One region of the Ruegeria sp. AA6 genome, then DNA from elsewhere that is predicted to be linked to it. Evidence: riboswitches for the same ligand, from Rfam matches in the RefSeq annotation. Region 1 holds a riboswitch; the other holds the start of a gene.
What was found. Region 1 has a riboswitch for cobalamin ahead of ACR0LN_RS17815 (DUF1636 family protein). Riboswitches for the same ligand answer to the same signal wherever they lie in the genome.

Region 1 (7,122 bases):
CGCAATATTCGGTCAGCCACGATCCGATGCGCGGCACCCTGTCCCATTGCAGCCCGGTCAGATAATCTTGGACGGGTTCACGGGTGTTACGCTTTGCGGCCAGTTCGATGGCGTCGATCACATCCGCTTTGCCGATCTTGTTAAACACGTTCCGCTGAAACCATGACCGAATTGCAGTGTAATCGTCGTCGGTCAGTTCACGGTGCCTTCCGTTATCCACGATCATGAACCGATTGGTGAACGCGTCATAATACAGCCGTTCGCGCCAATGATCTTGATTGACCAGATACGCAAAGACGTTGTGCATATTGGCAACCAGATTGCCGTTGCTGTCGTGCGCGTAATCTTCCATTGGTGCAACAACCGACTGTGACGCGATCACTGGTGCTGTGGTCGGCATTCCAGCTTTGGCGGCTTCAGCCAATCTAAACGCACTGCGGACCTGTCCATCCAAATTTCCAGGTAGATCACCGCCACACGCCTGACGGGCCAAAAACACCAGTTTGCCAAAGCCATTCCCACCATCGGGCTTGAAGCCCTGCCACGTGTGCTGCGTAAACTTTGGATCGTCTTTTGGTGCCTTTGCCGACCACTTGGCGAACACGGGCCAAGCGGCATCCCCCATTGCGTTTTTCATCGCATAGGCAATTGCAATCCATTCATCATATTCAAGGTCGTCGTTGGGGATCAGATCACAGATCGGCTCAAAAAGGCTTTGATCGGCTGGCTGCGCACCGTGGCGGGATATGCCGTCATTCATCTGGTGGACGTTGGTGGCTTTGCCTCTGGTCCAGCCGCGTGACTCGGCTACCTTCAGCATTTCTTCGACCAGCCAATCCATCTGGGCCAGCGTGCATTGCTGCACCTGATCGGCTTGCGGCCAGCGGTTCCACTGGTATTCCCGCCCTGACGGGTGGACACCGAAGATCACGGCCTGTGTGGGCTGTTCACGGGCCGTCAGGCCCATCACTTCGACCCGTTGCGTTTCACCGTCACGCTTGATCGGGTATTGTTTTCTGCGGATCGTTTCACCGGGTGCGATACGGAACAGGACCAGAAATTTCGGCACCGCACCCCATCGGATAAAATAGGCATTCTGACCCAATTCGTTGATGCGGTTAAGCATGGCCTGTGCGGTCACATCGTCGGTGATGTCCACGTCTAGCGCGCACCAGTCGCGCCCCATCTTCAGACCGACGTTGGTGCCTAGCTGGTCCCAGCGTGCGACCTTTACGGCGTCCATCTGGTACTGTGGCCAGCTTCCCATGCCATCGAAAGCCCCACCGTAATATTCACACGGCACCTTACCGCGCGCCTTCGGATCGACTTTTGAGTGTTCGTGCAGATCGGCCCACGGCGGCATGACTGGTATGGTATCGGTCAGCCCCAGTGATAGCGCGTGTGCGTGCCACGGGTGGCTTTGTTGCGTGATTGTGTTAACGGGTGTAACATTGTCCACGTCTGACATGCTTTCTGTATTGGCCCGGTCACGCCCCTAAGCGTGCCGGGTCTTTTCTTGCCAGCGGTTCGTGTCAGTTCGGGTCAGCCAATCCCGCCCCCACTGGCTATGGCTTATTGCCTCACAGCGGTAGATCTGGAATGTCGTTTAGCTGGTGGCTCAGGTCCATCAGATCGGACTCCGCTTCTTTCACCAATTCCTGCAACCCTTGGTCTTGGGTCACTTCAGCATAGTGTCCGATTTTGCCAATCAGATCTTTCAGTGCGGTACTCATTTCGCTGGGTTTCATCTGTCTGTTTCCTTTCTGATTACTTATCCAGCAGCAGATGCTTGGCCAGCTTGTCTTCGGCTTCCCGCAACGCCTCACGCGCGGCCTGAATCTCGCGGATCAGGTCGTTCGTTTTGGCGTCATAGATGCTTTGGTTTTTTCGGCTGGTCAGCGTCTGCATGGTCCAACCAACCTATCACCGATCTTGATTTTACACCCCATCAAAATCTGTGGGATTATAGGATATTATCTATATGTTAGAAGGACTTGAGACTTGCTAGACATCGAACAACTTTACCGCGAAGAAATCCGTAAACACCTAGAAAGTATCGATTGCAAATCCGTGTACACCGGTTCGATTCCGGTACTCGCCTCCACTCTCCTGATACAACCCAGCCTTCAAACTAACGTGACTTGTGTTCTTAGCCTTGCCTGCCTTGAGGGATGACTTCGTAACCTGGCTCTTCCGGTTCATCATCCAGCATCTCTGGTGGGAAGCCTGGCGCTGTAATGTCTAGGCCCGTGGATTCCTCTAAACGTTTGATAATGTTAGGTGAAAGCTCTCGTTCCCCGAAACGCTCGATGCCATCGTCAAAGATTTTGATCATAACGGGATTGATTTCCAGCGGCACCCCAGCGCGGTCGGCGACCTCTTGGAACAGGCCAATGTCCTTTTTTACAAGGTCCATCGTAAACGAAATATCGCGCGATCCGTTTAGAATGACCTGACTTTCGGTCTCGTGAACGAATGATGTGCCTGAGGAAATCTTTATCGCCTCGTATGTCGTGTTGAGATCCATGCCCGCAGCCTTGGCCGTCACCAACGCCTCTGCGCAAGTGATCAGGTTGGCCGTTGCCAGATAGTTGGTCAGCACCTTCAGAACCGAGGCCGAGCCCAGCTCTCCTGTGTGCAGAACACGCCGCCCCATTGTGGTCAAAAACGGCAGGATTTGTTCGAACGTCTCGCGGTCACACCCTGCAAAGATCGAGATATTGCCCGTCGCTGCCCGGTGGCACCCGCCTGATACAGGGCAATCAACGGCAGCGCCCCCGCGTTCTATCACCAACGCTCCAAGGCGCTTGGCTTCGGCCTCGTCCGTGGTCGACATCTCCATCCAGATTTTACCCGGCCCGACTTCGGGCAGCATCTGTTGCATGACGGCGTCCGATGCAGCTGGGGACGGAAGGCACGTTATCACCGCATCGCAATCTCGCATCATCTGAGCGGGGTTATCGGCGGCCTTGGCGCCTTTGGCTGTGAACTCGGCAACTAGATCAGCATTGAGGTCATGGACCGTCAGGTCGATTCCGTTGCGCAGAAGCGAGCCTGATAGCTTGCCGCCGACATTTCCCAGACCGATAAAACCAACTTTCATGTTTCTCTCCTGACGGTCGCGTTCTGGATGAGTATCCGTGTTGCCTCTTGAAAACAAAAATGAATAATATGCATCGTTATGGTCAAAAAAATTTGGTGATAGATGGACCGCCTTCCAAACCCCGCGTGGTTGCGCAGTTTCGAATCCGCTGCGCGGCATCTGAATTTCACCACTACCGCGCGGGAACTTGGCCTGACGCAGACAGCAGTTTCGTTGCATATCCGTTCGCTTGAGGCCGAACTGGGGAAAAAACTGTTCACCCGAAATGCGCGTCGGTTGGAACTGACCGAATTGGGGCAGTCCTATTCGCTGACGGTCCGGCGCGCGCTGGGTGATATTGCGCTGTCTACCAACAGCCTGTTCGGCCCCGCGTCCCACCAGACCCTGACAATTCGTGCCGCGATTTCGACCGCAACTTACTGGGTGGCCGCAGAGCTGCCTGACTTTAATCAACGGCATCCGGATATACCTGTACGACTGGTCTCACACATTTGGAATGACAGCGTAGCGCCCGGCGATGTTGATGTGGAAATCAGGCTTGGCTATGGCGACTGGCCCGGAGTGCGAACTGAGAAACTGACCGATGAAAAGCTGGTTCCAGTGTGCAGGGCTGGGACTCCTTCACCGACACTGAACACCCTACGAAAAGGCCCTTTGATCCATATTCTAGGATACGAAGACAACTGGGCCCGATACTTTCAGGCAAATGACACGGCACCGCCAGATCAGCCGCCTCGGCATTCGGTGGATACTTCGGTGGCCGCTCTACAGCTTGTCATGGCCGGTGCAGGCTATGCGACGATCCTGGAACGCTTTGCCCTGAACGCGATCCGGCAGGGTGCGCCGATTGAAATCACGGGCCCTGCGATTCCCTTTGCCCAGTCGCATTATCTGATCAGCGCACGAGGGGCTGCCCAACCAACGGCAGCGGCGGGTCTGTTTTGTGCGTGGCTGCGGGAAAGGCTGGCGATGGATGCCGCTGTTTGATGTAGGCGGGTCGCTTTTCCGACCTGAGCGATTTCAACCGGTGCCTCGTGCTTGACAAGCCCCCTGCCGGTGCCGCATGTCCCTTGCGTTGGTGTCCATCACGCGATGGATGAAAAGGGAATGCGTCAACGGAACTTCCGCCAAACGCAGCCGCCCCCGCGACCGTGACCGGAGAGGGTGCCCAAAGCCACTGGCCATCAGGCCGGGAAGGCGGGACATCCGACAAGGCAGACGCCTTGACATCCGCAAGCCGGGAGACCTGCCAGCGCCCGAAGTTGAAACCGGACGGGGTGTTCCGGTGTCGGGTCCATGTGCAGACGTGGCCCGCATGAAACCCCGTCCCCCACAAAGAGGATTGGGGGGATGAGAGACATGACCGAGACCGCACCTGTCGAGCTGCTGGTCTGCACCACGTGCCGCCGTGGCCTGCCCATCGAGGATGACGCACAGAGACCCGGCACATTGCTACACAAAGCTCTGGAAGACGCCGGGTTGCCAGACGGCATTAAGCTGAAACCTGTCGAGTGCCTGTCGAACTGCGATCAGGGCTGCTCGATCGTTCTTCGCGGTGGCCCCGATCGTTGGACTTTCGTTTATGAGAACCTGAACGAGGTCGATCATGTCGATGTCATCGTCGACGGCGCGACCAAGTATCTGGCCACCGAAGATGGGCTGGTGAAGTGGCGCGAACGCCCTGAACATTTCCGCAAAAACTGCGCCTCGCGCATTCCACCGATTGGAGCCTGAGATCATGTCGAACCTTGAAAAACTTCCCGTTACCGTGATCACCGGCTTTCTGGGCTCGGGCAAGACCACGCTGGTCAAGCACCTGATGCAGAACCCGCAGGGCAAGCGTCTGGCCGTTGTGGTCAACGAGTTCGGCGATGTGGGCGTAGATGGCGATATCCTGAAATCCTGCGCCATCCCGGATTGCCCAGCGGAAAACATCATGGAACTGGCGAATGGTTGCATTTGCTGCACCGTGGCCGATGATTTCATTCCGACCATCGAAGCTCTGATGGCGCTGGAACCGCGCCCCGAGCATATCCTGATCGAAACCTCCGGTCTGGCGCTGCCCAAACCTTTGCTGAAGGCCTTCGACTGGCCCGATATTCGGTCTAAGATCACCGTCGACGGCGTGATCGCGCTGGCCGATGCCGAGGCCGTAGCTGCCGGTCGCTTTGCCCCGAATGTCGAGGCTGTGGATGCCCAGCGTCTGGCCGATGACTCGATCGACCATGAAACGCCTTTGTCCGAAGTGTTCGAGGATCAGATCTCCTGTGCCGACATAATCCTGCTGACCAAGCCCGATCTGGCGGGTCCCGAAGGTGTTGCAAAGGCCAAAGAGGTCATTGCCGCCGAAGCCCCACGCCCCCTGCCCGTTGTTGAGGTCGCCGAAGGGGTCGTGGACGTGCGGGTTGTTCTGGGACTGGAAGCCGCCGCCGAAGATGACATGGACGCCCGTCCCAGCCATCACGATGGCCACCACGATCACGAGCATGAAGATTTCGAAAGTATCATCGTAGAATTGCCCGAACAGACCGACCCGACCGAACTGGTTACCAAGATCGAACGTCTGGCCACCGAGCTGAACATTCTGCGCGTCAAAGGCTACGCCGCCGTTCAGGGAAAACCCATGCGCTTGTTGGTGCAGGCCGTCGGTGCCCGCGTGCGCCACCAGTATGACCGCCCGTGGGAGCCCGGCGAAGAGCGCCGCTCGCGTCTGGTAGTCATTGCCGAGCATGACGACATCAAAGAGGCCGAGATCCGCGAAATCCTTGCGGGTGTAACCGAGGCCGCCGAGTAAACCATGCACGTCGTCTTTCGCGAAAGCCACGGGCTCGAAGAAACCGAGACCCCGACCGATCTGGGACAAAGCCCGGCGGATCTGGTGGTGTTGTCCTTTTCGGACAGCGACCTCGGCGCTTTCGCGGCAGGCTGGCATCGCGGCGGCGGCCCCGATGGTCGGATGCCGACCCTGCGGCTGGCCAACCTGACCGCGCTGAAACATCCTCTTTCGGTCGATACTTATGTCGAACAGACGCTGGAAGGTGCGAAGGGCATCCTGATCCGTCTGATCGGTGGCGTGCCCTATTGGTCCTACGGGTTGCAGCAGGTTCTGGCTTTGGCGCAGGCCAAGGGCATCGCGCTGGCCGTCCTGCCCGCCGATGGGCGCGAAGACACGCGGTTGGACGACTACTCGACCCTGCCGGTTTCAACCCTGCGCCGTCTGGCGCATCTCTGCGACACCGGCGGCGAGGTTGCGGCACAGGCTGCTTTGGCGCAGATGGCATTGGCCGCGGGGCTTTATGCCGGGCCGGTTATGGGGGCCAAAACGATCCCCGAATGTGGCGCGTGGTGCCCGGATCGCGGTGTGGTTCCAGTGGACAAGGCATTTGCAGGTGACGCAAAGCGCATCCTTGTGACCTTTTACCGTGCTTACCTGACTTCAGCCGACACCGCCCCCGTTGCCGCGCTGATCCAACGGTTGCGCGCACGTGGGTTTGACGCAATGGGACTGTTTGCCCCGTCGCTGAAAGCCCCGGCTGCCGCCGACTGGCTGCGCGAACAGATGGCTGCGCTTGCCCCGTCTGCCATCATCAACGCCACGTCCTTCTCGGGCAAAGGTGCGTCGGGTACATCGCCACTAGACGCCGCCAATGTGCCTGTGTTTCAGGTCGCCCTCGCCACGTCACGCCGTAAGGCATGGGCCGAGGCAGAACGCGGCCTCTCCCCCGCCGACCTCGCCATGCATGTGGTTCTGCCCGAGGTGGACGGGCGGATTTCCGCGGGCATTGCGTCGTTTAAAGAGCCGGGCAAACGCGACCCTCATCTGGAATATTCCCGCTTTGCGCACCGGGCCGAGCCCGAGCGGATCGAAGCCATCATCGACCGCGTCACCGGCTGGCTTAACCTGAACGACAAGCCCAAAGCGGATCAGGTTCCTGCGTTGGTGTTATCTACCTACCCTGGCAAAGACTGGCAGATGGCCCATGCGGTTGGCCTGGACGCGCTGGCCTCGGCCGAAGCAA
Region 2 (7,122 bases), on a different contig from region 1:
GCCACCCTTTTTCGAGGCCGCCGCACGCGCGCGATTTTTCTTGCTAGTTGGCTTCCCCTTAGGCGGGGGCGGGCCTTTCGGGCGATCGGTTTTAGGTTTTCGATTTGGCTTTTTGGCCGTCCCGACGCGGCTGGTGCCATCGCGGTCAGACTTGGCATTCGCCTCGGCCTTCTCAGGCCCGGTAGCCGCTTTCTTCTTGCGCGGTTTTGCAGGCTGCGGTTCAGCGAGTCGAGGCGGTCTGTCCTCGAACTTTGCCGGGCCTCTTTTACCCTTTGCGCCACGCTTTGGGGCCGGTTTAGTGGGCTTTGAGAGATCGGGCGCTGTCTCCAGTCGCACGATGTCCTTTGTGCCCTCGATCTTCATTTCTGGCCCAATGGCATCCAAAAAGCTGGGAACGCTGCTTTCAAGAATTTCAACGTAGGTCACATCGTCTGCGATGCGTATCGCGCCGACGTCAGCTTTGGTGATATTTCCGGCCTTGCACACCATAGGCAGAAGGTAACGAGGAGATGCGTTTTGGTTGCGCCCTTCGGACAGAGAGAACCACACGCTCGGCCCAAAGGCGGCCTGTGGTTTTGGCGATGCGGTAGAAACTTCGCTTAGTTCTTCGGGCGCGGAATGCTGGCGTTTGTATTGGCGGACATACGCGGCAGCGAGCTGTTCTGGCGTGAACTTCGCCACCAGTTCGTTCACCGAAGCGCGTTCACTATCAGCAACGTCTACTTCCCAGTCCTCAGATGCGAACATTCGCGCCAGGTCCTGTGCGTTGACTTCGTCTGCGGACGGCGCCGCGCCCCATTGCGCCGTGAGTTTGGCAAATTTCAAAAGCCGCTCGGCTTTTTTGAACGCGGATGGTGCAACGATCAGAGTGCTGACGCCTTTGCGCCCGGCACGTCCGGTGCGGCCCGAACGATGCAAAAGGGTCTCGTGGCTGTTCGGCAACTCGGCATGGATCACAAGATCCAAGTTTGGCAGATCAATCCCTCGTGCCGCGACATCTGTTGCGACACAGACCCGGGCGCGTCCGTCGCGCATTGCTTGTAAAGCATTTGAACGCTCACCTTGTGTCAACTCACCAGACAAAGCCACCACCGAAAACCCGCGGTTCGACAGTCGGGCAGTCAGACGCCCTACCATGGCACGAGTGTTGCAAAAGACGATGGCGTTTGGTGCTTCGTAGTAGCGCAAAACGTTGATGATCGCGTTTTCCCCGTCGCGTGGGGCGACCTTCAACGCTCGATACTCGATATCTGTGTGTTGGGTCCGTTCGCTGACGGTGCTCACACGTTCTGCATCGCGTTGGTAGCGGGTTGCAAGGTTCGCGATGGCGCGCGGTACGGTTGCTGAAAACAGCAGAGTCTGCCGGTCTGTCGGCGTTTCCTCGAGGATAAATTCCAAGTCCTCGCGGAACCCGAGATCAAGCATTTCGTCGGCTTCGTCCAGCACTACGGCTCGTACCGCCGTCAGATCAATCGAGCCGCGCATGATGTGATCGCGCAGGCGACCGGGTGTCGCCACCACGACATGTGCGCCACGGGCCAGCGCCCTGCGCTCATCGCGCATGTCCATGCCGCCAACGCAGGATGTAATAAACGCACCTGCATCCGCGTAAAGCCACCCAAGTTCCCGTTTCACCTGCATGGCCAGCTCTCGCGTCGGTGCGATAACCAAAGCCAATGGCGCGCCGCTGGCGTCAAAGACCTCAGCTTTACCCAAAATGGTAGATGCGATAGTCAACCCGAAGCCGATGGTTTTACCCGATCCGGTCTGAGCTGAGACCAGCAGGTCCCGCCCTTGAAGTTCTGGGGCTGATACGGCCTCTTGGACTGGAGTCAGCGTTGTATACCCTTTGCGTGAAAGGGCATCTGCAATGGTCTGTTTCATGGTTCGGCTCTTTTGGATGCTGCGGCCACCCTCAGAGCGTCCAACAGACGGATCAACGTCGAAGCGCTGTCCATACTGAGAGAAGAGGCGGATGTATAGGGTTGATAAGCGCCGATTGCGAAGGGGCGCTCCGATCTCGGCGAACGACGGCTTATGGGTTAGAGCCGAGAAAACTGCTTTTACATTTGAAAAACCGTATTGACCCAATCACGGTTCTCGGGCAGTCGTATCCCTTGATGGTTCCCACCGGTGCTACGGCGGGATGAAAAGGGAATACGGTGAGGTTGGCCGAATGGCGCCAAGTCCGTAACTGCCCCCGCAACTGTAAGCGGTGAGCGACGCCAAATACCCACTGGCCTACGGGCCGGGAAGGACGGCCAAGCATCGACCCGCAAGTCAGGAGACCTGCCATCACGTTTTAACCAACCCGGGGCGGGGTGTCCCGGAAGGAGGCGAAGTGGCGACTGCGTTACGTTATTACATTGCAACTATCTCGCTTCGGCAATAAGCGGAGCGGGCTATGCAAACGAGTAACGAACATTTCCTGCTGATATGCGAGACCTGCAAAGGCGCAGAACAAGCGAATGCAATTCGTGATGCCCTGACGGGCCAACTTTCACCCGGGTATTCCATACGTATGGTTTCCTGCATGGCTGGTTGCGGCCGCCCAACAACCGTCGGCTTTCAGGCGATTGACAAAGCGCAATACCTGTTTGGTGATATTGAGACCGAGCAGGACATCCAGGCACTGGCTGAGTTTGCACAGCAATTCGAAAAAAGCACTGATGGTTGGACCAACGCGACCGACAGACCGCGCCCGTTGTTCGAGAAAACTCTGTCTCGAATGCCCCGGATCGAGATGGAGGTAAGCTGATGACGACCTCAAGCTTTTTGGCTGCCCGCGATCTTGAATACTTTGCGCTGAACGGGGACGTCCTTTTGCAGCAAGCTTCTTTCGAACTGGGCGAGGGGGCTATTCTCGCCATCGCCGGACCGAACGGTGCAGGCAAGACAACGCTTTTGAACCTTCTATGTGGTGCGGTGGACCTGGTGCTGGGGGATGTTCAGATCAAAGGGCACAGCCTTAGGCAGATGTCGGCGGCCGAACGGGCCCGCATGATCGCCGTGGTTAGTCAGCAGGAATTGCCGGATGGAAGGCTGTCGCTGCGGGACTACGTCGCTTTGGGCCAGATACCGATACGTTCGGACCGCTCGGCCGGGGAGCATGCCGCAGAGCTTTCCAGAATTCTGCGACTGACAGGTTTGGACATGCTTGCGGACAAGAAGATGGCTGTCCTGTCTGGGGGTGAACGTCAACGGGCGCATATTGCGCGCGCTCTGGCGCAAAACCCATCGCTATTATTCTTGGATGAACCGACCAACCACCTAGACCCGGACGCCAAGGGGCGGATGCTGTCTTTGGTGGCCGAGTTGGGTATCACAGTGGTGATGATCGTCCACGATCTGGTCATGATCCCCGAATTTGCCACCCATGTTGCGCTTATGAAATCAAGCCGTCTCACCAGTTTCGGCCCGGTGGCCGATGTGCTGACGCCTGATCATGTACGCGATACGTTTGGCGTCGATTACCTGAGCTTTCACCACGAAGGCCGCGTGATCCCGGCGCTGGATATTCGAAAAACCACCGTTTCAACATAATCGAAGGAAATAACCCGAATGAAACACATCTGGTCTGCGGCGCTGATCACAGCAATGGCAGGCGGCGCTGCCGCTCATGAAGTGACGGTTGACAATTGCGGCGAACCGCTGGTGTTCGAAACCCAGCCCGAGCGTCTGGTCGTGCATGATATGAACATGACCGACATGGCCTTTGCGCTGGGTCTGCAGGACAAGATCGTCGGCCTGACCGGTATCACCGGCTGGTACAAGACCAGCCCCGAATTCGACACGCTGCGCGGAGATATCCCCGAGCTTGCACCAAAATACCCGACCGTCGAAAACCTTGTGGCGGTTGAACCAGACCTGTTCTTCGCCGGTTGGTATTATGGCATGAAGCCCGGAGGCGACGTGACCCCGGACACGCTGGAGCCTTTTGGTATCAAGACCATGATCCTGACCGAAAGCTGTGTGCATCTGGACAAAGATCGCCCAGAGGCCAGCATGGACTTGCTGTTCGATGATGTTCTGCGCTTGGGCAAAGTGATGCATGTCGAAGACAAGGCCGAGGAACTGGTGAAGGGCTGGAAAGACGAACTGGCGGCTATCGAGGCCCAGACAACGGATCTTCCCAAGCCCCGTGTATTCTTGCTGGACGGTCCGGCGGATGCGCCTTTCACCGCAGGCAAGTTCGCCATTCCCGACGCGATGATTGCCGCGGCAGGCGGCGAAAACGTGACCCATGACATGGATACCAGCTGGGGCCGGACTTCGTGGGAGGCCGTGGCCGCTTCGAACCCCGAGTTCCTGGTATTGCTGGACTACCAGACCGGCAATGGCGCTGCGGACACGTTCAAATTTCTGCAAGAACACCCGGTGATGTCGCAAACCGACGCCGTCAAGAACCAGCGCTGGATCGGTCTGCGTTACGAAGAGCTGACGCCGGGGCCTGCAAATATCGAAGCAATCTCAAAAATGGTTCAGGCCATGCATCCGGGCATCAACTAATATGGGCCGATTTGGCCTTGTACTCATGCTGGGGGCGGTCGGTCTGGCCGCCCTTTTGCTGATTTCAACCGTGTACGGCACCACGGAAATTCCTGCCGTCGATGCTTTCAACGCGGTGCTTCTCGGCACCGGCCTCGTTGAAGGAGATATGGAACCTGCGCATCGTATTGTCTTTGACTTGCGCCTGCCGCGCGCCTTGTTTGCTGCGGTGATCGGCGCTGGTTTGGGCATTGTCGGGGTCGTCCTGCAAACCACAACGCGCAACGATTTGGCTGATCCGTTTCTGTTCGGCTTGTCTTCGGGCGCGGCAGCCGGAGCGGTGTTTGTCATCACGGTGACCGGAGACTTGCTGGGGTTCTGGACCCTGCCTCTGGCGGCCTTTTGCGGCGGTTTGGTGGCGTCGGGTATCGTGCTTGCCTTGGTTCATGGGCTGCGCACAAGCGCGCCGGAAAAACTTATCCTTGCCGGTCTTGCGGTGTCTTTCCTGTTCTCGGCCATCACCAACTACCTGATTTTTGCAGGTGACAGCCGCGCCGCGCATTCGGTCATTTTCTGGATGTTGGGTGGGCTTGGTTTGGCGCGCTGGGAGACGTTCCCGCTTGTCTGCACCGGTCTGTTGCTGATCCTGACCTATTCGCTGTATCGCAGCCGGTGGCTGGATGCTCTGCTGACCGGAGACTTGACGGCTTCAACGCTGGGCGTGCCAGTGCAAGGGCTGCGGTTCAGCATGTTTTTCGTGGCGGCTCTGGCAACGGCAGTTTTCGTTTCAGTGGCCGGCGTGATCGGTTTTGTCGGGCTGATGGTCCCCCATATCGCCCGAGGCATCGCCGGACCCTTGCATAACCGCCTGTTGCCAACGGCGGCCTTGGTTGGCGCCGCGTTATTGACGGGATCGGATATTCTGAGCAGGCTATTGTTGGCCCCGCAGGAACTTCCGGTTGGAATCGTGACAACCTCAATCGGGTCAGTTTTTGTATTTTTGTTGTTGTTTCGAACAGCGAGGTCTCAGAGGCGGTGAAAGCCTAATACCGGATTTTGCTCTAGGACCCTTCCTCTATTCTGGTTGAATTCCGCTGGCGCGGCCCAGGACATCAAGGCCTTGTTGCTTCCAGAAATGTAGAAGGTCGATGAATATCCAGTTCTCAGCAAGTTTGTCTCCGGCGCGGCGGTAGATGTCGATTACCCGGAATTCACCGGGTTTGCCTGTGGCGGGCATCCCCATGAAGCCGCCGGTCGGGACAGCCGTGAAGTTTGGCCAACCAAAGAATCCGCCATAATGACCCTCGGCCAGACGGCATACGTGATCTGTTTTTGAGCGATCAGTGAACGTGGCGCGGAACGGGCCGGAATGTTGTTTTGCATAGCGTTCGATCGTGTAGGTGGCACCGATGCCTTCGGGGCCCCACCAGATCATATCATCGTGCCAAGTCTGGGCCAGTTCATCCTCAAGGGAAAGACCACTGTGCCATTGCCCAAGATCCGCGATCATCGCGTTGATCAAAGCCAGTGTCTGTTCGCCTTCTGCCGCAGGCTGGTCTGACAGCAACAAACCGTCATGTGTCATAGGGCCGGGTTGTACCAGATGCGCCGCAGTTTGTGGTGGAAATGGGTTTTGCCCGGCCTGCACCATCAGGTGTGGAATGTCAAAATACATCGCCGTTTCGACGATCAGGCCGTCTGAAATCTTGTGGAACGAGCAGTACCGCAGAAAGGCCATCTTACCGGTAGGGCGTATCCCTAGCCAGGGCGCGTCGAACAGGCCCATCAGATGTCCCATCGACACAACCCAAACGCCGCCTTCGCTGAGAGAGTTTCTGCCTGCGAAAAAGATGTCCTGTCTGCGCTGCAGTCGTGTCAAACTCTGTTTCAGAGGTTGCCAGAACTGGCGCGCAACTTCGTCCGGGCCGGAGATTTCGTCGAACGGATGGAAGCCACGCCAAAGCAAATTCGATGCGCAGAATTTAGTCATGACAGCGGTTATCTCGGGACCTTTAGCGCTATCGAGCGCGTCGTAGAAAGACTGAACCAACTTTTTTTCGGTTTGGAAGCTCATGGGTATTTCCGTTTTACAGCAACGCGTTACGGGCCTTCCGCTTCGCGTTCGACTCGGTGTTTCAGCGTATATTTGCATACGTATGCAAAAAAGTCTTGCCTGAATTGATATCTGCGAATTACAGTTTTGCAAACGTATGCAAACGAATCCTTTCAGGGGGCACCATGGCGGAAATTCAATTGCGCAACGTCGGCAAACGCTGGGGTTCCTTTGTCGGGGTTCACAATTTCGACCTGACCATTGCGGATCGTGAGTTTTTGGTGCTGCTGGGCCCGTCGGGTTGCGGCAAGACCACGACGATGCGTATGATCGCTGGCCTTGAGGACGTGACCGAGGGTGAAATTCTGGTCGATGGCAAAGTGGTCAACGACCTGGAGCCCAAGGACCGCGACGTTGCGATGGTGTTTCAGAGCTACGCGCTCTACCCGAACATGAATGTCTATGAAAACATCCGCTTTCCGCTGAAAGTGCGCGGCATCGACCCAGCGACGCATGACGACAAAGTACGTCGTGCCAGCGCGATGGTTGAGCTGGACGATTTCCTGCATCGCAAACCTGCC

Region 2: linked by a shared signal. The riboswitch ahead of ACR0LN_RS09580 (DUF1636 family protein) and the one ahead of ACR0LN_RS17815 (DUF1636 family protein) in region 1 are both predicted to bind cobalamin.

What each region holds. Positions count from the first base shown of each region.
Region 1 is NZ_JBQGAN010000017.1:68,204-75,325, reverse strand. Features, by position in the region: gene ACR0LN_RS17840 (VapE domain-containing protein) at 1-1,459, opposite strand, end outside; gene ACR0LN_RS17835 (hypothetical protein) at 1,581-1,748, opposite strand; gene ACR0LN_RS17830 (hypothetical protein) at 1,768-1,908, opposite strand; gene ACR0LN_RS17825 (NAD(P)-dependent oxidoreductase) at 2,150-3,160, opposite strand; gene ACR0LN_RS17820 (LysR substrate-binding domain-containing protein) at 3,206-4,090, shown strand; cobalamin riboswitch at 4,163-4,371, shown strand; gene ACR0LN_RS17815 (DUF1636 family protein) at 4,463-4,837, shown strand; gene cobW (cobalamin biosynthesis protein CobW) at 4,842-5,897, shown strand; gene cobN (cobaltochelatase subunit CobN) at 5,901-7,122, shown strand, end outside.
Region 2 is NZ_JBQGAN010000005.1:218,604-225,725, forward strand. Features, by position in the region: gene ACR0LN_RS09575 (DEAD/DEAH box helicase) at 1-1,884, opposite strand, end outside; cobalamin riboswitch at 2,105-2,311, shown strand; gene ACR0LN_RS09580 (DUF1636 family protein) at 2,405-2,758, shown strand; gene ACR0LN_RS09585 (ABC transporter ATP-binding protein) at 2,758-3,543, shown strand; gene ACR0LN_RS09590 (ABC transporter substrate-binding protein) at 3,562-4,509, shown strand; gene ACR0LN_RS09595 (FecCD family ABC transporter permease) at 4,511-5,527, shown strand; gene ACR0LN_RS09600 (nuclear transport factor 2 family protein) at 5,564-6,562, opposite strand; gene ACR0LN_RS09605 (ABC transporter ATP-binding protein) at 6,727-7,122, shown strand, end outside.